Regions from separate parts of the Streptomyces sp. NPDC007189 genome, predicted to be linked through region 1. Evidence: riboswitches for the same ligand, from Rfam matches in the RefSeq annotation. Region 1 holds a riboswitch; each other region holds the start of a gene.

The links. A riboswitch is a leader RNA that binds a small molecule or an ion and turns the genes downstream of it on or off. The one in region 1 is predicted to bind cyclic di-AMP.
Positions count from the first base shown of each region.
Region 2: another riboswitch for cyclic di-AMP. It lies ahead of AB0950_RS02375 (NlpC/P60 family protein); the one in region 1 lies ahead of AB0950_RS12535 (M23 family metallopeptidase).
Region 3: another riboswitch for cyclic di-AMP. It lies ahead of AB0950_RS30600 (transglycosylase family protein); the one in region 1 lies ahead of AB0950_RS12535 (M23 family metallopeptidase).
Region 4: another riboswitch for cyclic di-AMP. It lies ahead of AB0950_RS17820 (M23 family metallopeptidase); the one in region 1 lies ahead of AB0950_RS12535 (M23 family metallopeptidase).

Region 1 covers NZ_JBEYEY010000005.1:115,425-122,366, reverse strand. Annotated here, with positions in the region: gene AB0950_RS12550 (GNAT family N-acetyltransferase) at 1-42, opposite strand, end outside; gene AB0950_RS12545 (HPr family phosphocarrier protein) at 219-500, shown strand; gene AB0950_RS12540 (GntR family transcriptional regulator) at 651-1,337, opposite strand; gene AB0950_RS12535 (M23 family metallopeptidase) at 1,538-2,284, opposite strand; cyclic di-AMP (ydaO/yuaA leader) riboswitch at 2,297-2,457, opposite strand; gene AB0950_RS12530 (pitrilysin family protein) at 2,669-4,057, opposite strand; gene AB0950_RS12525 (pitrilysin family protein) at 4,054-5,448, opposite strand; gene AB0950_RS12520 (DNA topoisomerase IV subunit A) at 5,707-6,942, shown strand, end outside.
Region 2 covers NZ_JBEYEY010000001.1:516,288-523,229, reverse strand. Annotated here, with positions in the region: gene AB0950_RS02385 (NlpC/P60 family protein) at 1-927, opposite strand, end outside; gene AB0950_RS02380 (hypothetical protein) at 1,357-1,710, shown strand; gene AB0950_RS02375 (NlpC/P60 family protein) at 1,988-3,154, opposite strand; cyclic di-AMP (ydaO/yuaA leader) riboswitch at 3,162-3,330, opposite strand; gene pcrA (DNA helicase PcrA) at 3,541-6,021, shown strand; gene AB0950_RS02365 (peptidoglycan DD-metalloendopeptidase family protein) at 6,080-6,942, opposite strand, start outside.
Region 3 covers NZ_JBEYEY010000017.1:101,066-108,007, forward strand. Annotated here, with positions in the region: gene AB0950_RS30580 (Ppx/GppA phosphatase family protein) at 1-436, opposite strand, end outside; partial or broken gene AB0950_RS30585 (DUF501 domain-containing protein) at 644-1,096, opposite strand; gene AB0950_RS30590 (septum formation initiator family protein) at 1,126-1,602, opposite strand; gene eno (phosphopyruvate hydratase) at 1,721-3,001, opposite strand; gene AB0950_RS30600 (transglycosylase family protein) at 3,357-4,043, opposite strand; cyclic di-AMP (ydaO/yuaA leader) riboswitch at 4,048-4,220, opposite strand; gene AB0950_RS30605 (transglycosylase family protein) at 4,419-5,471, opposite strand; gene AB0950_RS30610 (cytochrome P450) at 5,639-6,931, opposite strand; gene AB0950_RS30615 (nucleoside triphosphate pyrophosphohydrolase) at 6,928-6,942, opposite strand, start outside.
Region 4 covers NZ_JBEYEY010000007.1:357,652-364,593, reverse strand. Annotated here, with positions in the region: gene lhgO (L-2-hydroxyglutarate oxidase) at 1-969, shown strand, start outside; gene trmB (tRNA (guanosine(46)-N7)-methyltransferase TrmB) at 993-1,865, shown strand; gene AB0950_RS17830 (PrsW family intramembrane metalloprotease) at 1,907-3,223, shown strand; gene AB0950_RS17825 (aldo/keto reductase) at 3,267-4,211, opposite strand; gene AB0950_RS17820 (M23 family metallopeptidase) at 4,288-5,313, opposite strand; cyclic di-AMP (ydaO/yuaA leader) riboswitch at 5,321-5,489, opposite strand; tRNA gene AB0950_RS17815 (tRNA-Met) at 5,779-5,852, shown strand; gene AB0950_RS17810 (dihydrofolate reductase family protein) at 5,935-6,942, opposite strand, start outside.

The DNA.
Region 1 (6,942 bases):
GGGATACTGGTGCCGGTCCTTCCGGTCCGCCGAGGTCTGCATGGGCCCCAGAGTACGGCTCGCGTCCGACAACGGCGCGGGGCAGGCTGTGGAGGACGACACGTCGGATCGAGGCCGCGGTCCGACAGTGCCCGGGAAGGACACAGGTCCGATCCGGGCATGCTTCACGATATGGGAAACTGGTCTAGACAACCCTGAAGACTGAAGGGCAGCAACACATGGCTGAGCGCCGCGTCAACGTCGGCTGGGCCGAGGGCCTCCACGCCCGCCCCGCCTCCATCTTCGTCCGAGCCGCCGCGGCCGCAGGCGTCCCGGTGACGATCGCCAAGGCTGACGGCACCCCCGTCAACGCGGCCTCCATGCTGGGTGTCCTGGGCCTGGGCGCCCAGGGCGGCGAGGAGATCATCCTGGCCTCCGACGCCGAGGGCGCGGACGCCGCCCTGGACCGCCTGGCCAAGCTGGTCTCCGAGGGCCTCGAGGAACTGCCCGAGACGGTCTGAACACCAGCGCGCCGATAACCGGAAGCCGCGTCGCCCTTTCCAGGGGCGGCGCGGCTCCGCCCTTTTCCGGGCTCATTGCGCTCACACTTGAATTCGGGCAGCGGAAATACACCGCCACCGAATTCCTCTTCTTTGTATACGGCGTCCGTGTTAATGCCGCAGACCCGAGATGTTTACGGCGTGTTGCGAAGTCCTCACACGCTCGGCGGCCCTGGGAATGCGCAGCCGGTGCGCGGCCGTCGTGCGCTCGGTGTGCAGCGCCGTGAGCGCCCGCGCGCGTTCGCCGTCGCCGCGCGCCACCGCGTCGACGATGGCGCCGTGCTCCGCCCAGGCGTCCACCGGGCTGGCCGGCGCCTCCACGGCGTACATCCAGGCGATCTTGTGCCGCAGCTGGGTGAGCATCGCGGTCAGCGAGGGGCTGCCGCAGGCCTGGGCGAGCGTCTCGTGGAACCAGCCGCCCAGCGAGCGCAGATCCTCGCTGGTGCCCCTCCTGGCCCGCTCCTGGCCCAGTCTGACCAGGCCGCGCAGCACCTTCAGATGGGCCTCGGTGCGCCGCTGGGCGGCCCGCCCGGCGCCGAGCGGCTCCAGGAGCGTCCGCATCTCCAGCAGGTCGGCGGCCTCCTGCTCGGTCGGCTCGGCCACGCACGCGCCCGCGTGCCGGCGCGTCACCACGAACCCCTCGGCCTCCAGGGTGCGCAGGGCCTCCCGGACGGGGACGCGCGAGACGCCGTAGCGGCGGGCCAGGACTTCCTCGGTGAGGCGGCCGCCGCGCTCGTGGACGCCGGCGATGATGTCGTCCCGGATCGCCGTGCACACCGAATGCGCCGGAATACGCATGACCGACCTCCGCCTTAATCCCCGTGAAACGCCGACGATGGACGCCTGTTCCGTGACTCTATTCCAAGGAGCCGGAATTTCCGACGGCAGGCCGGAAGCAATGGATATTTTTTGGTCAGCGCCACCGGGCGGAGCCGGTGGGAAAACGGCGAAAGCCCCGGCTCGGTGAGCCGGGGCCTCGTCCGTCGCGCGTCGCGGTGTCAGACGTTCACGCCGTGCTTGCGGAGGTAGGCGACGGGGTCGACGTCGGAGCCGTAGTCCGGGGTCGTACGGGCCTCGAAGTGCAGGTGCGGGCCGGTGGTGTTGCCGGTCGCGCCGGACAGGCCGATCTGCTGGCCGGGGACCACGCGCTGACCCACGGAGACGCCGATGGACGACAGGTGGCCGTACTGGGTGTACATGCCGTCGGCCATCCTGATCACGATCTGGTTGCCGTACGCGCCGCCCCAGCCGGTGGAGACGACGGTGCCGGCGCCGACCGCGTGGACGGGCGTGCCGCTTGCCGCGTGGAAGTCGATGCCGGTGTGCGAGCCGGACGACCACAGGGAGCTGCTGGCCTTGTAGCCGGTGGAGACGTAGGAGTCCGCGATCGGGGCGACGAAGGTGTTCAGCAGGCGCTTGCGCTCGGCCTCGCGCGCCGCGCGCTCCCGGGCCTCGCGCTCCTGCTTGGCCTTCCTGGCCGCGGCCTCCTCGGCCGCCTTCTGCTCGGCGGCCCGCTTCTGCGCGGCGGCCTGCGCGTCGATGTGCTCGGCCACGTCGTCGCTGACGGCGAGGACCGGGGTGAGGCCGGTCTGCTCCACGGTGTTCTCGGCGGCGAGCGCCGGGGAGGCGGCGAGGGCGCCGATGACACCGGTGGTGGTGAGGGCAGCGATGCCGGCCGCCTGAGCGGTGGTGCGCTTGACCCGGCCGGGCTTGCGGTGCTTCCCGGAGGCGCACATGAACGCCATGGAGTGGCTGGTCCTTTCCTTCCCTCTCGCCTACCGGGTTAGCTGACGGGTTCGGAGCAGGAAGGTCTCCTACGGGCTCCCTCGCGGCTCGCGCGGGCGCCCGATTCACCCCAGGGACGTGGGTCCCCGGCTCCCCTGGCTCGCGCCGTACGGGGACTCGGCGATGGCTGTCCGGTGCCGCGGGTGCGGCGCACTGCCGGCGGACAGCCCGGACGACGCTACGAAAACCCGCTTTCGAATCCCAAACGGATCCGGGTCTTTGTAGCGCATCCCACAGGGCAGACAGGCAACCTCCGCCCCAAATCGGGCATCTGAGGAAGCGAGTGGAACAGCGTGGGGCTCCGACGGTCCACAGGCCGTCGGAGCCCCACGCGCGCGTGGCCGCTACTCGGCCGCCACGACGCTCACTTCGCCGATGCCGAGCGCCTCCACCGGCGCCTTGATCTGCGACGCGTCACCGACCAGAACGGTCACCAGGCGGTCCACCGGGAAGGCGTTCACGACGGCGGCCGTGGCCTCCACCGTGCCCGTCGCCGCGAGCCGCTGATACAGCGTCGCCTGGAAGTCGTCGGGCAGGTGCTGCTCGACCTGGTCGGCCAGCGTGCTCGCGACGGCCGCCGCGGTCTCGTACTTCAGCGGCGCCACCCCGACCAGGTTCTGCACCGCCACGTCCCGCTCGGCGTCCGTCAGACCCTGCGCCGCGAGGGTGCGCAGCACCTTCCACAGGTCGTCCAGCGCCGGGCCGGTGTTGGGGGTGTCCACGGAGCCGCTGATGGCGAGCATCGACGCGCCCGTGCCGTCCGGCGCGGACCGGAGGACCTGGCCGAAGGCGCGCACCCCGTAGGTGTAGCCCTTCTCCTCGCGCAGGACGCGGTCCAGGCGGGAGGTGAGGGTCCCGCCGAGGCAGTACGTGCCGAGCACCTGGGCGGGCCACACCCGGTCGTGCCGGTCGGGCCCGATCCGGCCGATGAGCAGCTGCGTCTGGACGGCGCCGGGCCGGTCCACGATGACCACGCGCCCGGTGTCGTCGGCGGTCACCGGCGGCACGGGCCGCGGCTCGCCCGGAGTGCCGGTCCAGGCGCCGAGGGTGTCGGCGAGCAGCGCGTCCAGGTCGACGCCGGTGAGGTCGCCGACCACGACCGCGGTGGCCGTGCCGGGGCGTACATGCCGGTCGTAGAAGGCGCGTACGGCGCCGGCGTCGATCTTCTCGACGGTCTCCTCGGTGCCCTGGCGGGGGCGCGACATGCGCGAGGCCGCCGGGAACAGCTCCTTGGACAGCTCCTTGGCGGCCCGGCGGGAGGGGTTGGCCAGCTCGTGCGGGATCTCGTCCAGGCGGTTGCGGACCAGCCGCTCGACCTCGCTCTCGGCGAAGGCGGGCGCGCGCAGGGCGTCGGCGAGCAGGCCGAGGCCCTTGGGCAGGCGGGAGGCCGGGACCTCCAGGCTGAGCCGGACGCCGGGGTGGTCGGCGTGCGCGTCCAGGGTGGCGCCCGCGCGCTCCAGCTCGGCGGCGAACTCCTCGGCGGAGTGCTTGTCGGTGCCCTCGGAGAAGGCCCGCGCCATGATCGTGGCGACGCCGTCCAGGCCGGCCGGCTCGGCGTCCAGGGGCGCGTCCAGCAGCACCTCGACGGCGACGACCTGCTGGCCGGGTCGGTGGCAGCGCAGCACCGTCAGGCCGTTGTCCAGAGCCGAGCGCTCGGGGGCCGGGAACGCCCACGGCCTGGCCTCGCCGGGCTGCGGCTGGGGGTGGAACTCCATGGTGGCGAGCTCGGTCACTTGGCCGTCTCCTCGTTCTCGTTACCGGCCTCTACGGTCGCTTCCTGCTCCGGGTCCTCGGGGACGCCGGCGTCCGGGACCTCCTCCGGGGCCTTCGGCTCGTACACCAGGACGGCGCGGTTGTCCGGGCGCAGGCGGGCCTTGGCGATCTCCTGGACCTCCTGGGGGGTCACCTCCAGGACGCGCTTGACGGCGGTGAGGGCGAGCTGCGGGTCGCCGAACAGGACGGCGAAGCGGCACAGTTCGTCGGCGCGGCCGGCGACCGTGCCGAGCCGGTCCAGCCACTCGCGCTCCAACTGGGCCTGGGCGCGCTCCATTTCCTCGGGCGTGGGGCCCTCCTCGGCGAACCGGGCCAGCTCCTCGTCGATGGCGGCCTCGATGACCGGCACCTCGACGTCACCGGAGGTCTTCACGTCCAGCCAGCCCATGGAGGGCGCACCGGCCAGGCGCAGCAGGCCGAAGCCGGCGGTGACGGCCGTACGGTCGCGGCGGACCAGCCGGTTGTAGAGGCGGGAGGACTCGCCGCCGCCGAGGACGGTCAGGGCGAGGTCGGCGGCGTCGCACGCGCGCGTGCCGTCGTGCGGGAGGCGGTAGGCGGCCATCAGGGCGCGCGCCGGGACCTCCTCGACGACGACCTCGCGCTTCTGCTCGCCGATGACGTCCGGCAGGGAGCCGTCGCGGGGGGCCGGCTTGCCGTCGTGGGACGGGATTGACCCGAAGTACTTCTCGATCCAGGCGAGGGTCTGCTGGGGGTCGATGTCGCCGACCACGGAGAGCACCGCGTTGTTCGGCGCGTAGTAGGTGCGGAAGAACTCGCGGGCGTCCTCCAGGGTGGCCGCGTCCAGGTCCGCCATGGAGCCGATCGGCGTGTGGTGGTAGGGGTGGCCCTGCGGGTACGACAGGGCGGTCAGCTTCTCGAAGGCGGTGCCGTAGGGCACGTTGTCGTAGCGCTGACGGCGCTCGTTCTTGACCACGTCCCGCTGGTTCTCCATGGACTCATCGTCCAGGGCGGCCAGCAGGGAGCCCATGCGGTCGGCCTCCAGCCACAGGGCGAGCTCGAGCTGGTGGGCGGGCATGGTCTCGAAGTAGTTGGTGCGCTCGAAGCTGGTGGTGCCGTTGAGCGAGCCGCCGGCCCCCTGCACGAGCTCGAAGTGGCCGTTGCCCTTGACCTGCCCCGAGCCCTGGAACATCAGGTGCTCGAAGAGGTGAGCCAGGCCGGTGCGTCCCTTGACCTCGTGGCGGGAGCCGACGTCGTACCAGAGGCAGACCGCCGCCACCGGGGTCAGGTGGTCCTCGGAGAGCACCACGCGCAGACCGTTGGCCAGGCGGTGCTCGGTCGCTGTCAGGCCCCCGGAGCCTGCCTCGGCTGTGGTCGTGTGACCCATGGGCATGTGCGTCCCTTCGCGAGCGGAGGCGGTTGTGAAAACCGCGGTTTTCCTGCCGTTCCTGCCACTGTATGCAAAGCGCGCGGGACCTCGGCGACGTTCCGGCGGGACGTACGCCCACAGCGGATCCCGTAGCCTGCTGCGGACCCGCCCGCAGGCCGTGGGAAGCCCGCCGGGACGGGTCGTGGCACGGGTTGTCAGTGCCTCGGTCCACAATGGTCCGCGTCAGAACCGTCAATCCTTTGCAGCAAGGAGCCGGCAGCGATGGCCCGCCGCAGTACGAAGACCCCGCCGCCCGACGACTCGTACGAGGAGAAGATCCTCGACATCGACGTCGTGGACGAGATGCGTGGCTCCTACCTCGAGTACGCGTACTCGGTCATCTACTCGCGCGCCCTGCCGGACGCCCGTGACGGCCTCAAGCCGGTGCACCGGCGGATCGTGTACCAGATGAACGAGATGGGCCTGCGCCCCGACCGCGGCTACGTGAAGTGCGCGCGTGTCGTCGGCGAGGTCATGGGCAAGCTGCACCCGCACGGCGACGCGTCGATCTACGACGCCCTGGTGCGCATGGCCCAGCCGTTCTCCATGCGCGTGCCGCTCGTCGACGGCCACGGCAACTTCGGCTCGCTGGGCAATGACGACCCGCCGGCCGCCATGCGGTACACCGAGTGCCGGATGGCCGAGGCGACGAGCCTGATGACCGAGTCGATCGACGAGGACACGGTCGACTTCACCCCGAACTACGACGGCCAGGAGCAGGAGCCGGTGGCGCTGCCCGCCGCCTTCCCGAACCTGCTGGTCAACGGCTCCTCGGGCATCGCGGTGGGCATGGCGACGAACATGCCGCCGCACAATCTGCGCGAGGTCATCGCCGCCGCCCGCCATCTGATCAAGCACCCGAACGCGGACCTGGACGCGCTGATGAAGTACGTCCCGGGCCCGGACCTGCCCACCGGCGGCCGGATCGTCGGCCTGGACGGCATCCGGGACGCGTACGCGACGGGCCGCGGCACCTTCAAGATGCGCGCGACGGTCTCCATCGAGCCGGTGACGGCCCGCCGCAAGGGCCTGGTGATCACGGAACTGCCGTTCGCGGTCGGCCCCGAGAAGGTCATCGCGAAGATCAAGGACCTGGTCAACGGCAAGAAGGTCCAGGGCATCGCCGACGTCAAGGACCTCACCGACCGCGAGCACGGCCTGCGCCTGGTCATCGAGATCAAGAACGGCTTCGTGCCGGAGGCGATCCTGGAGCAGCTGTACAAGCTGACCCCGATGGAGGAGTCCTTCGGCATCAACAACGTCGCCCTGGTGGACGGCCAGCCGCTCACCCTGGGCCTGAAGGAGCTGCTGGAGGTCTACCTCGACCACCGCTTCGACGTGGTCCGGCGCCGCAGCGAGTTCCGCCGCGGCAAGAAGCGGGACCGGCTGCACCTGGTCGAGGGCCTGCTGACCGCGCTGGTCGACATCGACGAGGTCATCCGGCTGATCCGGTCCAGT
Region 2 (6,942 bases), on a different contig from region 1:
CAGGTCACCCGGCCGGAGTTCGGAGCGGGTGACGCGCCGGCCCGCGTTGATCTGGGCGTAGGTGGTGCGGGGCAGGGAGATGCCGGCGGAGCGGTAGGCGGCCTGGACCAGGCCCGAGCAGTCGAAGGCGTTCGGGCCGGCCGCGCCCCACACATAGGGGCTGCCGAGCTTGGCGTAGGCGTAGGCGATGGCCTCGGCGGCGCGCGCGTTCGGGGCCGAAGCCGACCCGGCCTGTTCCAGTGCGGCCCGGGCGTCCGAGGCCGAGCGGGAGGCGCGCCCGGGCCCGGTGCCGCCGGCGCCGGCGACCTCGGTACGCTCCCGCGGAGTGAGCCGTGCCAGCAGCCGCCGGGCCTCCGTCAGCTTGCCGGTGACGGTCTTCTTCTGCAGCCGCAGTTCGGCCTGCCGGGACCGCAGCGACGTCAGCTCGACGCGGGCGGCGCCGCGCAACTGCTCGATCTCCCGCAGCTGTTCGCGCACCCGGGACACGGCGGCGGACTCGCGGTCACCGGCCCGCTCCGCGAACGCGGCGTCGTCCAGGTACCGGTCGGGGTCGCCGGACAGGGCCAGCTGCCAGGCCGGGGCGAATCCGCCCTCGCGGTACTGCGCCGCCGCAATGGAACCGAGTGCGTCCCGGGCCGTGTTGAGCTTCTGCTGCTTGCGCGCGGTCTCGTCGCGCAGCGCGTTCAGCCGCCGCTGCGCGCTGTCCGCCTGCTCCTTGGCGCCGTCGTACTTCTCGGTCGCGGCCTCCGCCTCCTGGTACAGCTTGTCGACCTTGGCCTTCACCTGTGCCGGCGTCAGCTGCGGCTCGGCGTGTCCGGTGCCGTCGAACCCCGTCGCGGTGGCCGCGCCGGCCAGGGCGAGGGTGGCGGCCGTCCGGGCCGTATGGCCGCCGATCGAGCGTTGCCGGGGCTTGCGGTGCGCTGCCACCTGGACCGTCACGTCCTTCCATACGACTCGCAGGACCGAGGGGACCGTGTGTCCGGCGGCGGCCCGCACAGGGGGAGTGGGCCACCGCCGGACCCTTCTCGGCGGTGGTGGCCGACGGCCGCCCCTGGCCCGGGCGGCGGTGGGGAGTCGGTCACCTGGAGCAGGACGCTAGGCCTGTCTGTGACGAGCTGGTAACGCGGTGTACGGAACTGGTCCCGACGGATCGGGGAGCGACCGTATGTGACCGCATCGCCGTGCCGCGCCGGTCGCCTTCACGGAGCGTGGTGACCGAAGCGCGGAAAGCGGGACTGGCGGGAGGCGTGGGGTGCTATGGAGCGCATATATGCAAGATCGCCCATGCGGCGTACGGTCACTCGGGCCGGGGGCCGGTGACAGGACGCTGCGGGGCCCCTGGCTAGGCTCCGGCCCATGGACGCACTCATCCATCTCTTCGTCGGCCTGCACATCATCGGCATCGCCGCGCTGCTCGGCGGTTTCCTCACTCAGATGAAGGCGATGGGCCAGGGCACGGCCCGGTTTGTGCCCGGGATGCTGCACGGGGCGCTGACCATGCTGGTCACCGGCGTGGCGCTGGTCGGTCTCAACCAGGCCGACGACCACCACGTCAACACCATCAAGATCGGCGTCAAGCTGGCGTTGCTGATCGTGATCCTGGGACTGGTCTATGTGAAGCGCGACGAGGAGAAGCTCGACAAGGGGACCTTCGGGCTGGTCGGCACGCTGACCATGGCGAACATCTTCATCGCCGTCCTGTGGACCTGACGCTCACCCCGTCGCGGCAACCGCCCTGGCCAGGTCCCGCCACGCACCGCGTGTGCGTGAACACACCCGCCACGCACGCGTGGACGTCAAAACACCGGCCATCCCCGCGTGGGGATCGCGGCGAAAGCACCCACGCGCGCGCAGGGATCGGTCATGCCCGTCCGCGCGGGTGGGGATCAGGCCATGACCGCACGCGCGCACAGGGTGCGGAAAATGTCCCGTACGCGCGCGTGAGGTTCGGGAAGCGCCCGTACCCGCGCGCGGGGCGTGAACCCGGTCAGCCGGGGCGGACCACGCTGTGGATGATCGACTCGCCGCCGTAGTAGACGGACTCCTCGCGGACGTACGCGCCCGGCTTCGGGGCGTGGATCATCATGCCGTTGCCCATGTAGACGCCGACGTGGCTGATGTCGTCGTAGAAGAAGATCAGGTCGCCCGGCCGCGCGTCGGCCAGCGAGACCGTGGTGCCCGCGTCGACCTGGTCGTACGTGGTGCGCGGAAGCGTGACGCCGGCGGCCTTCCAGGCGGCCTGGGTGAGGCCCGAGCAGTCGTAGGAGTCCGGGCCGGTGGCGCCCCACACATAGGGCTTGCCGATCTGCGCACGGGCGAAGGCGAGCGCCTTCTCGGCCTTCGTGTCGTACGAGCTGGACACCGTGGACCCGGCCGAGCCGGAAGCGGACCCCGTGGACGCGGAAGCGGACCCCGTGGACGAGGACGCGGCGGCCTGCTGCCGTGCCGCCTGCTGCTTCGCCAGCTCCGCCGCCCTGTGCGCCGCCTCCTGCTGCTTCTGCCGTTCGATGGCGGCCAGCCGAGCCTTCTCCTGGGCGGTCAGCGTGGACAGCAGCTCGCGCGCGAAGGCCAGTTTTCGCTGCACGGTGGCCTTGGCGGTCCGCAGATCGTGCTGCGATGCGTCCAGCGTTCGCAGGCTCTCGGAGGCTTGGCGCCGGTCCTTCATGGTCGCGGCCTGCTCGCCGACGTAGGCGTCGACCGCGCGCTTCTCCCGGGAGGTCAGCCGGTTCATCAGCTGGCTCTGGTCGAAGTACTCCTGCGGGTCGTTCGCGAGCAGGAAGGTGGCGGTGCCGGGAGCGGCCGTGCCGGTGCGGTACTGGGCCGCGGCGAAGGAACCCAGCTCCTCGCGCGCCTTGTTGAGGCGCTCGGTGCGCCGGGCGAGCTCGTCGCGCAGGGCGTCGACACGTCCCCGCTGTCTGCCGGTGCGCTCCTTGGCCGCGTTGTACTTCTCGGTCGCCGACTCCGCCTGGCGGTAGAGGTCGTCGACCTTCTTCTCGACCTCCTCCAGGCTGGGCTTGGCGTGATCGGTTCTCGGAGCGGCCTCGGCGGTCTGCGAGAACACGGCCATGGAGGTGAGGGCTGCGGTGGCGAGGGCGGGGCTGCGGAGGCCCGCGCCAGAGGTCCCGCCGGGGCGCGGCTTGCGGTGCGACGCCAAGGGAGGCGACTCCTTCCAATGGGCCGCCTACCGGGTTAGCTGTCGGGTTCGGGCGGTGGTTCGGAAGGGTTGCCCTACGGCGTCGTCCCCTCGGGAGTCGGCCGATTCACCCCGGGATCGGTTGGGTCCCCGGCTCCGCGCGCCGAGGGGCGCGCCGGACTCGGCGGAGGCCGCGCACGCGGCCTGACGGCAACCTAGCCAACTCGTGTGACTAGTGTGAAGGTTGGTGCGTGATATGTCCGATACATTTTTGTGATCCGACGCCTGGATCACCGCCCCGTCAGCGGGTGATTCCGCAGCGTGAGGGTCATGCCGTGCCGCCTGTGACGGTCGTCTTTCCGGGACGGCGACCGGTTGTCGGTGGCGCGCCCTAGACTCGTAGAGCGATGAGCAGCCTCTTTGACGACAGCTTCCTGGCGGACCTCCAGGCCCCTCGCGGGCACGAGGAGGAGCCCCCGCCGCCGCCCGAGGACGATCACGCTCCGGAGCCGCTTCCGGACGATCTGTTCGGCGGGAAGTTCGACGCGCCGCCGGACCGGGACACCCACTACCGCGACGGCGCCCCACGCCCCGCCCTCGACTCGGCGGCCCTGCTGCAGGGGCTGAACGACAACCAGCGCGCCGCCGTCGTGCACGCCGGCTCCCCGCTGCTCATCGTCGCCGGCGCCGGCTCCGGCAAGACCCGCGTCCTGACCCACCGCATCGCCTACCTGCTCGCCGAGCGGCACGTGCATCCGGGTCAGATCCTCGCGATCACCTTCACCAACAAGGCCGCGGGCGAGATGAAGGAGCGCGTCGAGCAGCTCGTCGGCCCGCGCGCGAACGCGATGTGGGTGATGACCTTCCACAGCGCGTGCGTGCGCATCCTGCGCCGCGAGAGCAAGAAGCTCGGCTTCACCTCCAGCTTCTCCATCTACGACGCCGCCGACAGCAAGCGCCTGATGGCCCTGGTCTGCCGCGACCTGGACCTCGACCCCAAGCGCTTCCCGCCGAAGTCGTTCAGCGCGAAGATCAGCAACCTGAAGAACGAGCTGATCGACGAGGAGGACTTCGCCGCCCAGGCCACCGACGGCTTCGAGAAGACCCTCGCCCAGGCCTACGCGCTCTACCAGTCGCGGCTGCGCGAGGCCAACGCGCTCGACTTCGACGACCTGATCATGACGACGGTCAACCTGCTGCGCGCCTTTCCGGACGTCGCCGAGCACTACCGCCGCCGCTTCCGGCACGTCCTGGTCGACGAGTACCAGGACACCAACCACGCCCAGTACGCGCTCGTCCGCGAGCTGGTGGGTACGGGCGAACACGACGAGGACACCCCGCCCGGCGAGCATGACCTCCCGCCCGCCGAGCTGTGCGTCGTCGGTGACGCGGACCAGTCGATCTACGCCTTCCGCGGCGCGACGATCCGCAACATCCTCCAGTTCGAGGAGGACTACCCGAACGCGACGACGATCCTGCTGGAGCAGAACTACCGCTCCACGCAGACCATCCTGTCCGCCGCCAACGCGGTCATCGAGCGCAACGAGTCCCGCCGCCCGAAGAACCTGTGGACCAACGCCGGCCAGGGCGCCCGCATCACCGGCTACGTCGCCGACAACGAGCACGACGAGGCGCAGTTCGTCGCCGACGAGATAGACCGCCTGGTCGACGCGGGCGAGGCCAAGTCGGGCGACGTGGCCGTGTTCTACCGGACCAACGCCCAGTCCCGTGTCTTCGAAGAGGTCTTCATCCGCGTCGGCCTGCCCTACAAGGTCGTCGGCGGCGTCCGCTTCTACGAGCGCAAGGAGGTCCGCGACGTCCTCGCCTACCTGCGCGTCCTCGCCAACCCCGAGGACTCGGTGCCGCTGCGCCGGATCCTGAACGTGCCCAAGCGGGGCATCGGCGAGCGCGCCGAGGCGATGATCGACGCCCTCGCCCAGCGCGAGAAGATCAGCTTCCCGCAGGCGCTCAAGCGCGTGGACGAGGCGTACGGCATGGCCGCGCGCTCCACCAACGCCGTCAAGCGGTTCAACACGCTCATGGAGGACCTGCGCACGATCGTGGAGTCCGGCGCCGGTCCCGCGACCGTCCTGGAAGCCGTCCTCGAACGCACCGGCTATCTCGCCGAGTTGCAGGCCTCCACCGACCCGCAGGACGAGACCCGCATCGAGAACCTCCAGGAACTCGCGGCCGTGGCCCTGGAGTTCGAGCAGGAGCGCGGCGAGGGAGAGGCCGGCACACTCGCCGACTTCCTGGAGCAGGTCGCCCTGGTGGCCGACTCCGACCAGATCCCGGACGGCGAAGAGGGCGACGGCGTCATCACGCTGATGACCCTGCACACCGCCAAGGGCCTGGAGTTCCCGGTCGTCTTCCTCACCGGCATGGAGGACGGCGTCTTCCCGCACATGCGCGCCCTCGGCCAGACCAAGGAACTGGAGGAGGAGCGCCGCCTGGCGTACGTCGGCATCACACGCGCGCGTGAGCGGCTCTACCTCACGCGCTCGGCGATGCGCAGCGCCTGGGGGCAGCCGTCGTACAACCCGCCCTCCCGCTTCCTGGAGGAGATCCCGGCCACCCATGTGGACTGGAAACGGACGGGAGCGGCGGCGCCGGTGTCCTCCGGCCCGGCCGCCGGGATCGCGGCCTCGCTGTCCTCGTCCCGCTCGCGTTCGTCCGCGTCGGGCGCGTCCGGGTTCGCCACCCGGCGCACCGCGGAGAAGCCGGTGGTCGCGCTGGCCGTCGGCGACCGGGTCACGCACGACCAGTTCGGGCTCGGCACGGTCGTCGCCGTGAAGGGCACGGGCGGGAACGCGGAGGCGACGATCGACTTCGGTGACGCCAAGCCCAAGCGGCTGCTGCTGCGGTACGCGCCGGTGGAGAAGCTCTAGACACGCGTGAGCCCCGCCGGTCGGGCGGGGCTCTGCCGTGCATTCAGGGCCGGGTCGCTCAGGTCGGGTCCAGGCCGTGGCTGCGCAGCCACGGCAGCGGGTCGATGGCCGCCCCGCCCGCGGGCCGCACCTCGAAGTGCAGGTGCGGTCCGGTGGAGTTGCCGGAGTTGCCGGAATAGGCGATCGGCTGGCCGGCCTTGACGGACGTCCCGGCGGGGACCCGGTAGCTGGACAGATGGCAGTACCAGGTCTGCGTGCCGTCCTTCGCCGTCACGATCATCATGTTGCCGTAGGCGCTGTTCCACTTGGTGGAGACGACGCCGTCGGTGGCGGCCATCACCGTGGTGCCGTACGAGACCGGGAAGTCGATGCCCGTGTGCACGGACATCCAGTTCACACCGGCCTGGCCGAAGTAGGCGCTCAGCCCCTTCTGCAGGACCGGCAGCACGAACTTGGGGCGCAGCCGCTCCTTGAGCGCGGCCGCCGCCGCGGCCTTCTTCTGCTCCAGCTCCTGCTGGTTCTTCAGGTCGATCCGCTCCTGCGTCCGGCTCGCCCGGTCGGCGAAGTCGTGGGCGCCCGCGGACAGCGTCGTCAGCTGGCTGTCCAGCTTGCTGTTGGCGACCGACGGCTTGACCGCGTGCGCGTCCGAGGCGGAGGCGGTGGTGTCCTGGCCGCCGTCGCTCAGCGCGCCGACCGAGGCGGCGGCGATCCCGGCGACCCCCATCACACAGGCCGAGGGCACGGCGACGGTCAGCAGCGCCGAGCGCTTGGCGGGCGTACGACGGCGGGAGCGCGCGGCGCCGCGCGAGCCGCCCCGGGGCGCCGGCTTCGCACCGGCCTCCTCCTGGTCCTCCAGCAGAGCGGTCGCGGCGGGCAGTTCACCGGTGGCGCCCGACTCGTCGTCAACGAAGTGCTGTTCGC
Region 3 (6,942 bases), on a different contig from region 1:
GCGCGGCGCGCACCCGGTCGTCGCCGACGACGAACTCGGTGGAGCCGCCGCCGATGTCCACCACCAGGTACGGCCTGGCGAGGTCCGCGCGCCCCTTGAGTTCCTTGGTGGCCCCGGTGAAGGAGAACTCGGCCTCCCGGTCGCCGCTGATCACCTCGGGCTCGACCCCGAGGATGTCCAGCACCCCGCGCACGAACTCGTCCCGGTTCTCGGCGTCGCGGGAGGCGGAGGTGGCGACGAACCGCACCTGGGCGGCGCCGAGTTCACGGATCACCCCGGCGTACTCCCGGCACGCGGCGAAGGTCCGCTCCAGCGCCTCGGGCGCCAGCCGGCCGGTGCGGTCCACGTCCTGGCCGAGCCGCACGATGGTCATGCGCCGGTCCAGCTCCAGCAGTTCGCCGGTGGCCGGGTTGACGTCGGCGACCAGCAGCCGGATGGAGTTCGTGCCGCAGTCGACGGCGGCGACCCGGGAGAAGCCCTCCGGGACCGGCGGCCGGACCGCGAAGGAACCGCCGCGCGCCTCGGCCGGGTCGCGGACGGCGCCCTCCTCGCCGGGGTGCTCGTCCGCGGGGTCCGGCGCGGCCAGCGGCTGCACGCACGGCCCCTTGCGCCACCACTCCGGCAGCATCGCGAGCGCCTCGTCGCCGAGCGGGTTCACCCCCGGTCCCGCGGCCAGCGAGTGGGCGACCAGGACGTGCAGGCACTTCACGCGGTCGGGCATGCCGCCGGCGCTGGGGAAGCCCTCCAGGACCTCGATGGCGTCCCGGCGCGCGATGTAGTCCTCGTGCGCGGCCCGGTAGGCCGCGGCCAGCTCGGTGTCGCTCTGGAGGCGTTCCGTCATCTCCTTCATGACGCCGTTCGCCTCCAGCGTCCCGATCGCCGAGGCGGCGCGCGGGCACGTCAGGTAGTACGTCGTCGGGAAGGGCGTGCCGTCGGGCAGCCGCGGCGCGGTCTCCACGACGTCCGGCCGGCCGCACGGACAGCGGTGCGCGATGGCCCGCAGGCCCCGCGGCGGGCGGCCGAGCTGCTGCTTGAAGGCCTCGACGTCCGCGTCGGTGGGTTCGGTGCGCGGGGTGGGCGGCGGGGGCGTTTCCATGACTGCTGTTTGAAAGGCTTTCTGTGGGTTCACTGGTCGGAGGCGTCGGACTTGTCGACTCCGTCCCAGACGTTCGCGTACCAGGGGCGCCGGGCTCCCCTGAGGTCGGCGCGGGACTGCTTGGCCAGACCCGGGTCGACCACGGTGTACCCGGTCTCGCCGGGCATCACATAGTGCAGCCGGAGCCGGATCTGCTGCTCGGCGTAGGCGTCGTCCTGCCAGCGCGCCTTGAGGTCGCGCAGCTGCTCCACCCGCTTGCGGGCCTGCTGCTGCTGGCGCTGCAGGTCGGTGATCTGCGCGCGCTGGGAGACGTACTGCCGCATCGGGTAGGCGAGCGCGACGACCAGCGAGCACAGCACCAGCGCGAGCAGCGCCGCGCGGCCGGTGAGCCGGGAGCGGCGGGCCTGCCGTCTGCTCTGCGAGCGGTAGACCCGGGCCGCCGTCTGCTCGCCGAGCAGCCGCAGCCTGGTCGCGGTGGAGAAACGGTCCCGGTCCTTGACGGCCATCTGGCTCCTCCGCTCCCCTTCGCCGGTGTGGCTGCACACGTGCGTACGTCCCCGGACACGGTACGGGACCGAGTGCGGGGACGTACGTACGACTGGCTAAGCCTTACTCCGCGTTGGCTCAGCCCTTGAACCGCGGGAAGGCGCTGCGGCCGGCGTACACCGCGGCGTCGTCGAGGATCTCCTCGATGCGCAGCAGCTGGTTGTACTTGGCGACGCGCTCGGAGCGGGCCGGGGCGCCGGTCTTGATCTGGCCGCAGTTGGTGGCGACGGCGAGGTCGGCGATGGTGACGTCCTCGGTCTCGCCGGAGCGGTGGGACATCATGCACTTGTAGCCGTTGCGCTGGGCCAGCTCGACGGCGTCCAGGGTCTCGGTCAGCGAGCCGATCTGGTTCACCTTGACCAGCAGGGCGTTGGCGGCGCCGTCCTCGATGCCGCGGGCGAGGCGCTCGGGGTTGGTGACGAACAGGTCGTCGCCGACGAGCTGGACCTTGTCGCCGAGCTTGTCGGTGATGGTCTTCCAGCCCTCCCAGTCGTCCTCGAACAGCGGGTCCTCGATGGAGACCAGCGGGTAGGCCTCGACCAGCTCGGCGTAGTACTCGGTCATCTCGGCGGCCGAGCGGTTCTTGCCCTCGAAGACGTAGGTGCCGTCCTTGTAGAACTCGGACGCGGCCACGTCCAGGGCGAGCGCGATCTGCTCGCCGGGGGTGTAGCCGGCCTCCTTGATCGCCTCGAGGATGAGGTCGAGGGCCTCGCGGTTGGAGCCGAGGTTCGGGGCGAAGCCGCCCTCGTCGCCGAGGCCGGTGGCCAGGCCCTTGTTCTTCAGGACCTTCTTCAGCGTGTGGTAGACCTCGGCGCCCCAGCGCAGGGCCTCGGAGAAGGACTCCGCGCCGATGGGGGCGATCATGAACTCCTGGATGTCCACGTTGGAGTCCGCGTGCGAGCCGCCGTTGAGGATGTTCATCATCGGCACCGGCAGCAGGTGCGCGTTGGGGCCGCCCAGGTAGCGGAAGAGGGGGAGGTCGGACGCCTCGGAGGCGGCGTGGGCGACGGCGAGGGAGACGCCGAGGATGGCGTTGGCGCCGAGGGAGCCCTTGTTGTCGGTGGCGTCCAGGTCGAACATGGCCTGGTCGATCAGGCGCTGCTCGGTGGCGTCGTAGCCGACCAGCTCCGGGCCGATCTGCTCGATGACGGCGAGGACGGCCTTCTCGACGCCCTTGCCCTGGTAGCGGTTGGGGTCACCGTCGCGCAGCTCGATGGCCTCGAAGGCGCCCGTCGAGGCGCCGGACGGGACGGCGGCACGACCCGTGCTGCCGTCGTCGAGGCCGACCTCGACCTCGACCGTGGGGTTGCCTCGGGAGTCCAGGATTTCCCGGGCTACGACGACGTCGATGGACGGCACGAGCATCTCCTTCTTGGGATGTGACGCTGGAAGTGCGGGGCGTGTGCCTTGCGGCCGCGCCGTGCGACTAGAGCCTAACCGTCCCCGGGGCGCCGGCCACCGACCGACCGTCCCGTGGACGGGAGGGACACGCAGACGGTACCTATTGTTCACCGCCGGAACAAAGGGGGGTGCGGGAAAACAGCAGGAGACGGCCGGGCAAAGAAAAGCCCCGCCCCGGCGCGTACGGGGGAACACGCGCCGGGGCGGGGAGCCCGTGGGGACGGGGGGTGGCCCTCACGAGGCCTCCAGTGTCAGGGCGGCGGCTGTGAGGGCGCTGTGGGCCGGCTCGGAGCCGGGTGTCACCCGCCGGCTGTCACTTCAGGTGCAGCTGCTGGCCCGGGTAGATGAGGTCGGCGTTCTTGACGATGTCCTTGTTCAGCTGGAACAGCTTGTGCCAGCCGCCCTGCACGCCGTGCTTCTCGGCGATGGAGCTGAGGGTGTCGCCCTTGACCACCTTGTACTCGCCGTCGCCCTTCTTGACCTTCGTGCCGGTCGGGGTGGTGACGGTCTTGCTCGCCGACGGGGCCGTGCGCGTGGTGGAGCGGGTCGCGGCCTGGCCGGTGGAGCGGCCGGCGGTGCTGGCCGCCGACGACTTCGTGGAGGCGGCGGGAGCGGAGCCGTTGTACGGCGTGCTCGTCAGGCCGGTGCCGCAGACCGGCCAGGCGCCCTTGCCCTGGCCCGCGAGGACCTTCTCGGCGACGGCTATCTGCTGCGCCTTGGTGGCGAGGTCGGCGCGCGAGGCGTAGGCGGTGCCGCCGTACGCGGCCCAGGTGGAGTTGGTGAACTGCAGGCCGCCGTAGAAGCCGTTGCCCGTGTTGATGGACCAGTTGCCGCCGGACTCGCAGCGGGCGACGGCGTCCCACTGGGAGGCGGTGGCGGCGGAGGCGTTGCCCGCGGCCATCAGCGGGGCGGCGACGGCGGCGCCGGTGACACCGGCGAGCGCGACGGCACGGACGGCCTTGGACGGGCGGCGGTGCTTGCCCTTGGCGGAAAACAGCATGGATCGATCCCCTCACCGACGCCTGCGAGGTGAGCTGTCGGGTTCGGGCCGGTTGAGTTGCCCGGCCGCACTCCCGCTTGCGCGAGGTGCGGCTTCACCCCTAGCCGGTCCAGCAGCAACTGCTGGGTCCGGCACCTACCTTGGGTCCCCCGCTCCTGCCTACGGCGCTTGACGCGACGACTGTTCCCGGGCAACCGCTGGCAGGATTCGGCGTTGCGACTGCCGGGGCTCGTGGTGACGAGCGGTCCCGACCGTAGACACGGCATCGGCCGAATTTCAAAGACGATCAGGGCTTCTGAGACTCATCCCACACTTTCGCCAAACCGGACATTGCGTGATCAAGTGGGGCGTCAACTGGCCCTGGCCCGTGCTGTTTTAGCCGTCGATTTTCAGGGTCTGACCGGCGGCGATGTGGTCCGGGTCGGCGCCGATGACCTTCTTGTTGCCCTCGTAGAGCGCGCGCCAGCCGCCGTCGACGCCGAGCGAGTCGGCGATGGAGGCGAGGGAGTCGCCCTCGCGGACGGTGTAGGTGTCCGGTCCGCGGTCGGCGTGACGGCCGGACGACGTGGAGTTCTGACCGTTTGTCACGGTTTCGTCCGCGCTTGCGCCACGGTGACGTCCGCCACTGGTGAGCGCTCCGGTGTCGACCAGGCTCCAAGAACCGGCACTCTGCTGGTAATTGTCCGACTTGTCGGCACCGGGCGCCTCCGTCGAGGAACCGGCGCTCCCCTGCGAACTTCCGGTGCCCTGCGCGCCGGACTCATGAGATTTGTCCGACTTGGGGGTGCTGGTTCCGGTGGAACCGGACGTGTCCGGCGTTCCGGTGGCGTCGCCGCCGGCGCTCGGGGCGGGCGTGCCGCTCGCGTCCGAGGAGGGGCTGGAGGTGTCGGAGCCGGAGGAGTCCGAGCCGGACGCCTGGCCCGAACCGGAGCCGTTGGAGGACGAATCCGGCAGACCGGACGATCCGGAGCCGTCCGCCGAGCCGGAGGCACTGCCCGAACCGCTGCTGTCACCAGAGCCGCCGACGCCGGTGTCGACGTCGAGCGAACCGGAGTGGGAGGTCAGCCCGGCGGTCAGCGCGCACATGGCCCACGGCGTGGTGCCCTGGTCGGCGAGGATCTTCTCGGCGACGGCGATCTGCTGGTTGCGGCTGGCCTGGTCGGCGCTCTCCGCGAACTGCGTGCCGCCGTACTCGTCCCAGTCCTCCTGCGAGATCTGCAGACCGCCGTAGTAGCCGTTCCCGGTGTCCGCGCTCCAGGATCCGCCGCTCTCGCACTCGGCGACCCTGTCCCAGGTGGTGCCGTCGGCGGCGTTGGCGCTCGCGGCGCCGAGCAGCGGGATGGCGATGGCCGAGCCGGTCACTCCGGCCGCGACGAGGAGGGCCGGAGCCTGACGGGGGCGACGGTGACGACCGTTCCCGGAGAGCATGCGGAAGCCTTTCGAGCGACTGCGGAACCGGCGCGGCGAACGGTGCCCTCGCCACGCTGATGGGTGAACGTATCGTCCGACGATCACTTGTCACAAGTTCATGCCGCGCAGATCACGTGAAGATCACATAGTTGAACGTGCGTCACTTTTCTCTGTACGGCGTGCGGTCAGGCGGTGGGCGTGAACTCCACGGGCAGCGTGCGCAGGCCCCGCATGATGAGCCCGCCGCGCCAGCGCAGGTCGGCGGGATCGGCGGCGAGCCGCAGGTCGGGCAGCCGGGTGAGCAGGGTGGCGAGCGCGGTCTGGCCCTCCAGCCGGGCGAGCGGCGCGCCGAGGCAGTAGTGGATGCCGTGGCCGTAGCCGAGGTGCTGGTTGTCGCGGCGGGCGAGGTCCAGCACGTCCGGATCGGCGAACCGCTCGGGGTCCCGGTCCGCCGCCGCGAGCACCACGAGCACCGGGTCGCCCGGCGCGATGTCCTGTCCGCCGATGGTGAGCGGCTCGGTGGCGAACCGCCAGGTGGCCAGCTCCACCGGCCCGTCGTAGCGCAGCAGTTCCTCCACGCCGGTCTCCAGCAGGTCCCTCTCCCCCCGGGCCAGGGACGCCTGGAGCCGCTCGCGCTGCCCGGGGTGGGTGAGCAGGGCGTAGGTGCCGTTGCCGATCAGGTTCACGGTGGTCTCGAAACCGGCGAACAGCAGGATGAAGGCCATCGCCGCGGCCTCGTTCTCGGTGAGGTGCTCGCCGTGGTCGGAGGCGCGGATCAGGCCGGAGATGAGGTCCTCGCCGGGCGCGGGCTCGGCGGGCAGCGCCTCGCGCTTCTTGTGGATCAGCTCGGCGAGGTAGCCGCGCATCTTCTTCACGGACCGCGCGACCCCGCCCCGGGGCCCGCCGCCGTGCCGGATCATCATGCCCGCCCAGTCGCGGAAGTCGTCCTGGTCCTCGCGCGGGACGCCGAGCAGGTCGCAGATGGCGTAGATGGGCAGCGGGAAGGCGAACTCGTGGATGAGGTCGGCGGAGCCCTTCCCGGCGAACCGGTCGATGAGACGGTCGGTCAGCTCCTGCACCCGCGGCGCGAACTCGGCGACCCGGCGCGGGGTGAACGCCTTGCTGACCAGCCGGCGCAGCCGGGTGTGGTCCGGCGGGTCGATGTTCAGCAGATGCGTCATCAACTCCGCCTTGCGCTCGCCCGGAATACCGGTCTTGCCCTTGGCGTGCGCGGGCTCGTCGTGATGCGCCGGGTTCTTGCTCAGCCGCTGGTCGGCGAGGGCCTGCTTGGCATCGCCGTACCGCGTGACCAGCCAGGCCTCCACCCCGCTGGGCAACCGCGTCCGCCGCACCGGCGCGTGCTCGCGCAGCCAGGCGTAGGCGGGATAGGGGTCGGTGGCGAACTCCCAGCTGAAAAGCGCGGGCACGGGGCCTGAGCTCTCGCCGGGGGCGGGGGTCGGGTGGGGCTGGTCGGTCACGGGTCGACCGT
Region 4 (6,942 bases), on a different contig from region 1:
TGCGCCGAGTACGGCATCGCGCACGCCGTCACCGGCAAGCTGATCGTCGCCACCGAGCGCGAGGAGCTGCCCCGTCTGCACGCGCTCGTGCAGCGCGGTCGGGAGAACGGCATTCCGGTCCGCGAGCTGGGCCCCGCGCAGATCGGTGAGTACGAACCCGAGGTCCGCGGCCTCGCCGCCATACACGTCGGCACCACGGGGGTGTGCGACTTCGCCGGGGTGGCCCGGCAGCTGGCGCAGGCCTCCGGCGCCGAGATCCGCTACGGCGCCCGGGTCGTCCGGATCGACCGCCGCCCGGAGCGGGGCGTGGCCGTCCTCACCGCAGGCGGAGACGTCGTGCGCGCGCGGGTGCTGGTCAACTGCGCCGGCCTGCACTGCGACGAGGTGGCCCGGCTGACCGGGGACGAGCCAGGGGTGCGGATCGTGCCGTTCCGCGGGGAGTACTACGAGCTGGCGCGGCCGGAGCTGGTGCGCGGGCTGGTCTATCCGGTGCCGGACCCGGCCTTCCCGTTCCTCGGGGTCCATCTGACCCGGGGCATCGACGGCGGCGTGCACATCGGACCCAACGCGGTGCCGGCCCTGGCCCGCGAGGGGTACGGCTGGGGGGTCGTACGCCCCCGGGAGCTGGCCGGGACCCTGGCGTGGCCGGGGTCGTGGGCGATCGCCCGGCGGCACTGGAGATACGGCGCCGGCGAGCTGCACCGCTCGCTGTCCAAGGGGGCGTTCCTCCAGGCGGTGCGCCGGCTGCTGCCCGCGGTCCGGGCGGACGACCTGGTCCGGGCCCCCGCCGGGGTGCGGGCCCAGGCGGTGCTGCGGGACGGCACGCTGGTCGACGACTTCCTGATCCGGGAGGGAGCGCGGGCCGTCCATGTGCTCAACGCGCCGTCCCCGGCGGCCACCGCCTCCCTGCCGATCGGGCGGGAGATCGGGCGCCGGGTGCTGGACATGCTCGGAAAGGCGTCCGCGTAGTGCCCCGTAAAATCGGAAGCACTGTGTCTGACTCCCTGAACGCGCCCGAAGCCCCCACGCCCGTCCCCCACACCGCCGGCGTGCCGGTCCGGCACACCCGGGCCAAGGGGGAGCCCCGGTTTCCGGACGGTCCCAAGGCCGATCCCGCCGGGTCGCACTTCGAGCGGCGCATCCGCAGCTTCCAGCCGCGGCGCAGCCGGGTGACCGCCGGGCAGGCGGACGCGCTGCAGCGGCTGTGGCCGAAGTGGGGCCTCGACATCGACGGGCAGCGGGTCATCGACCTGGCCGAGCTGTTCGGCAACGACCGACCGGTCGTGCTGGAGATCGGGTTCGGGATGGGCGAGGCCACCGCGCAGATGGCCGCCGCCGACCCGGACACCAACATCCTCGCCGTCGACGTCCACACCCCGGGCCAGGGCAATCTGCTCGCTCTGGCCGACCGCGCCGGCCTGTCCAACGTCCGGGTGGCCAACGGAGACGCGATCATCCTGCTCAGGGAGATGCTCACCCCCGACTCCCTCGACGGGCTGCGGGTGTACTTCCCGGACCCCTGGCCCAAGAAGCGGCACCACAAGCGGCGGCTCATCCAGCCCGCGTTCCTCGACCTCGCCGCGACCCGGCTCGGGCCCGGCGCGCTTCTGCACTGCGCGACCGACTGGGAGCCGTACGCCGAGCAGATGCTCGAGGTCCTCACCGCGCACCCCGACTTCGAGAACACGCAGGCGGACGGCGGTTTCGCGCCGCGCCCCGGGTTCCGGCCGCTGACCCGTTTCGAGGGCCAGGGACTGGAGAAGGGACACGTGGTGAACGATCTGCTCTTCCGCCGCGTACCGCACCGGGACGGCGGTCCCCGCGACCGGCAGGACTGTGATCAGTCCGGTCAGCAGGACCGATAAAACCTCCAGCCCTTCGTCCCGCCACCGTTAGGGTCGATGCCGTGGCCACCAGTCCTCCCTTCCCGACGTATCCCCCGGGCCCCCACGGCCCCGTGCTGCGCCATCCGCACTGGTGGCAGCGCCAGTGGGTGCGGTACGGGGCGCTGATCACCCTGCTGGCCATGTCCGGTCTGGTCATCCTGGCGCTGGTGCGCCGGCAGACCGGCACCGAGGGGTTTCTCGTCGGGCTCGGCCTCGCCGTGCTGCCCGTGCCCTGGCTCATGGCCGCCTTCCGGTGGCTGGACCGGGTGGAGCCGGGCCCCTGGCGGAACCTGGTGTTCGCCTTCGCCTGGGGAGCGTGCGCGGCGGCGCTGATAGCCATCGTCGCCAACAGTTTCGCGACCAAGTGGATAGCCACCGCCACCGCCGATCCGGCCAGTGCCGACACCCTGGGCGCCACCGTGATAGCGCCCATCGTGGAGGAGTCCGCCAAGGCCGCCGCCGTCCTGCTGGTCTTCCTCTTCCGCAGACGCGACTTCACCGGGATCGTCGACGGGGTGGTGATAGCGGGCATCACCGCCACCGGGTTCGCGTTCACCGAGAACATCCTCTACCTGGGCACGGCCTTCGGGGCCGACCAGGTCAGCGGCGGCAGCGGCATCGCCTCCGTCACCGCCGCCACCTTCTTCGTGCGCATCGTGATGTCGCCCTTCGCGCACCCGCTGTTCACCACCCTCACCGGCCTCGGCTTCGGCGTCTCGGCGCTCTCCGCCGAGCGGCAGCGGGCCCGGCGGGTGCTGCTGCCGCTCGGCGGTCTGCTGCTGGCGATGAGCATGCACGCCTTCTGGAACGGCTCCTCCACCTTCGGCGAGTTCGGGTTCTTCGCCGTGTACGGCGGATTCATGGTGCCCGTGTTCGGGCTGCTGACCTGGCTCGCGATCTTCACCCGGCAGCGGGAGCTGCGCACCGTGCGGGAGGAACTGCCGGCGTATGTGCTGGCCGGGTGGCTGGGACCGGCCGAGCCGTTCGCGCTCGGGTCGATGCGGGCGCGGCGCACGGCCCGGGACTACGCCCGGCACCACGGCGGCCGGCCGGCGGCGCGGGCCGTGGCCCAGTACGAGGCGTACGCCACCTCGCTCGCCTTCCTGCGACACCGGGGGCGCCGCGGGAAGGCCGGGGCCGACTTCGTCGTACGGGAGCGGGAGCTGCTGGACGAGCTGTGGAAGCGGCGGGATGTCGCGCGGCCGGCGCTGGAGTACGCGGCCCGCGTGGCACCGCAGCCACGGCCGGTGTACACGCCGCCGGCGCCCACGCCCTACTGGCCGGCGTACGGCTATCCGGCGGCGCCCTACTCCGCCTACAACCCGTATCGGACGTAACGAGCTCCGGTTACGGCGGAAAAAGATCAGCCGCGGCGGGAGATCAAGCCGACGCCTCCGTCAGCTGGGTCAGTTCCTTCTCCGTCAGCTTCAGGTCGACCACGCCGAGCAGGGCCGGGAGCTGTTCCACCGTGCGGGCCGAGGCGATCGGGGCGGTGATGGTGGGCTGGGCGGCGAGCCAGGCGAGGGCGACCGTGGCGACGGGGGCGTCGTGGGCGGCGGCGATCTCGTCCAGGGCCGCCAGGACCTTCTGGCCGCGCTCGGAGTCGGCGTACTCCTGGGCCCGGCCCGCGCGGGCGCTGTCGACCTTGGTGCCGGGGCGGTACTTGCCGGTCAGGAAGCCCGCGGCGAGGGAGAAGTACGGCACCGCGGCCAGGCCCTCCGCGGCGACCAGGTCCCGCAGCGGGCCCTCGTAGGTGTCGCGGGAGACCAGGTTGTAGTGGGGCTGGAGGGCGACGTAGCGGGCCAGGCCCTCGCGGTCGGAGAAGTCCAGCGAGGCCTTCAGGCGCTCGGGGCTGATGTTGGAGGCGGCGATGTGCCGGACCTTGCCCGCCCGGACCAGCTCGTCCAGCGCGCCGATGATCTCCTCGACGGGGATCTCGGGCTTGTCGAAGTGGGTGTAGTAGAGGTCGATGTAGTCGGTGTCCAGGCGGCGCAGGGAGGCGTCGGCGGCGGCCTTGATGTTGGCGGCGGACAGCCCCTGGTACTCGGGGTGCTGGCTGACCTTGGTGGCGACGACGACGCGGTCGCGGTTGCCGCGGGACTTGATCCACCTGCCGAGGACCGTCTCGGACTCGCCGCCCTTGTGGCCCTCGATCCAGGCCGAGTAGGAGTCGGCGGTGTCGACGAAGTTGCCGCCGGCCTCCGCGTAGGCGTCGAGGACGGCGAAGGAGGTCTCCTCGTCCGCGGTCCAGCCGAAGACGTTGCCGCCCAGGCAGAGCGGGAAGACCTCGAGGCCGGAGGAACCGAGTGTGCGCAGAGAAGTCATGCCACAAGTCAACGCCGGCGGTGGATGATCGCATTCCACCACCGGCGTGGGAATCCCGCGAAAAGAGCGGTGCGGCTCAGGGGTTGAGGCCCTTGCCGCGCAGCCACGGCGCCGGGTCGACGGCGGAGGCCTGCCCGTTCGGGTGGACCTCCAGGTGCAGGTGCGGGCCGGTGACGTTGCCGGTGGCGCCGACGCGGCCGATGACCTGGCCGGTGGAGACCTTCTGGCCGACGGAGACGTTGATCGAGGACTGGTGGCAGAACCACAGCTCGGTGCCGTCGTCCAGCGTGATGATGGTGCGGTAGCCGTAGGCGCCGGCCCAGCCGGCCTCGGTGACCGTGCCGCTGTGGACGGCCTTGATGAGGGTGCCGGTGGGGGCGGCGAAGTCGAGACCGGTGTGGTAGCCGGACGACCACATCGCGCCGGGCTGCCCGAAGGTGCCGGTGATCGTGTAGGACACGACCGGCAGCGTGTACTCCTTGGCCAGCTCGGCCAGCCGCTTGGCCTCGGCGGCCTTCTTGGCGTCGGCCTCCGCCTTCTCCTTGGCGGCGGTGGCCTTGGCGGCGGCCTCCTTCTCCGCCTTGGCGGCCGCGTCGGCGGTCTGCTTCTCGGCGGCGGCGAGCACGGCGGCGGTGGCCTTGCTGTCGGCCTGGCCCCGCTGCTGCTCGGCCTGGGCCATGATCCGGTTGCGCAGCGCCTCCCCCGCGTTGCCGCTGTCGGCGCTGTCGGTGGTGGTGCCGACCTTGCTGAGCCCGGTGGCGGTGGCCTCGGGCGCGGGGGAGGAACCGTCGAAGATGTGCTCGACGGAGTCCAGGTCCGGCAGGGAGATGGAGACCGGCGGCTTGCCGGTGTTGGCGCTGGCCATGCCGCCCGCGCCGACCGCGGCCATCACGCCGACGCCGAGGACGGTGGAGCTGCGCGCGAAGCCGCCGCGCTGCTTGGCGACCCGGTGCCGGCCGCGGACCGGGGAGACGGAGTCCTCGGTGGGGTTCCACTCCTCCCAGGGGCCCTCCTCGGCGCGGTAGGCGCCGTAGCCGAAGGTCTCCGGCTCGGCCTGCGGGGGCATGAAGGGGGCTTCTGGGGCGGGCGGGTTGGACGCCACTCGGGCGTGCTCCTTTCCTTCCTCCGCCTACCGGGTTAGCTGACGGGTTCGGAGCAGGAAGGTCTCCTACGCGCGTATACCGGACGTGGACTCTGCGAGTCCACGACGGCATCCGCGTGATTCACCCCAAGGTGGTGGTTCCCCGGTTCCCTCGCGGGATTCGGCGCGTGCGCACGGAGCCGCCTCTTGTGACGGCTGGGACGACCGCGCTGCGTTATCGAACGTTAATAGACCTGGCAGTCACTTTCCAAGCCGTTCGGCTTGATCATTAAGGTTTCCGGCCGCGGACTTACCGGCCAGGAGTGCGGCAAAAGGGGCGAGTTGACCGGCGTACAGCAGCGTCGGCGTTTTTGATGGTGTCTCAGATGTTATGCGGACGGCGGTCGCCCGGTCACGCTCGGTGAGGGGGCCGCCAGGGGCGTCGTCGAGCGGCCCTCCGACTGGTGTATGCTGGAGTCACAACGACGCGGGGTGGAGCAGCTCGGTAGCTCGCTGGGCTCATAACCCAGAGGTCGCAGGTTCAAATCCTGTCCCCGCTACTGAAGGCTCAGGGCCCGGAAACCAGCTGGTTTCCGGGCCCTGAGTGTTTTTCGGCCCCCGGTGTCTCCGGGCCCGCAGTGTTCACCCCAGCAGGTGGGCGTTCGGCGCCTTGGCGAGGTCCTCCAGTTCCGGCAGGACGACCACCTGCGCGCCCCCGCCGGCCAGGACCCCGGTCCCGTCGGCCCCCGGCACGAACGTGTCCGGCTCCTGCCACGCCGTGACCACCCGCCGTACCCCCGCGCGAAGGATCAGCTCGGCGCAGGGCGCGGGCCGTGAGGCGCGCCGGGCGCAGGGCTCCAGGCTGCTGTAGACGGTGGCGCCGGCCAGCCGCGGGTCGGCCGGATCCACCTTGGCCAGCGCGGCCTCCTCCGCGTGGACCACCGCGTCCCCGCCCTCCCGCGAATGGCCGCGGGCCAGCTCCGTGCCGTCGGCGGCGACCACCACCGCGCCGACGCTGAACGCCGTCTTCGACGGCGGGCACAGCGCGGCCAGCTCGCAGGCGGTGCGCAGCCAGTGCCGGTCGGCGGCGGCGGGCAGCGGCCCGCTGCCGGGGGCCGTGGGCTCGTAGCGCATGAGGACCACGTCCTCGATACGGCGGGTCTCGGTGAGCCGCAGCCGGCCGGCCTGGTAGCCGCCGGGCCCGAACAGGCGGGGCGCGGCCGGGTCGCCGACGAACAGCGGCGCGAGGACCAGCTGCAGCTCGTCGGCGAGTCCCTGCCGCAGCAGCTGGGTGTGGACCGTGCCGCCGCCCTCGACCATCAGCCGCCGCACCCCGCGCACGTCGTGCAGGTGGGACAGCAGGGCCCGCCAGTCGAGGGCGGGGCCGAGCGGGACGACGTCGGCGACGTCGCCGACCCGGCCGACGGCCCGCTGCGCCCCCTCGTCGGTGGTGTAGACGAGCTTGTCGCCGCCGGTGTGCCAGAACCGCGCGCCGGGATCGAGGTCGCCGGTGGCGGTGACGGTCGCCTTCAGCGGGTACTCCGGCCGGCCCGCCCGGACCCGGGCCGCGCGCCGCTCGGCGGAGTTGACCAGCAGCCGCGGATTGTCGGCGCGGATCGTGCCGGCGCCGACGAGGATGGCGTCGACACA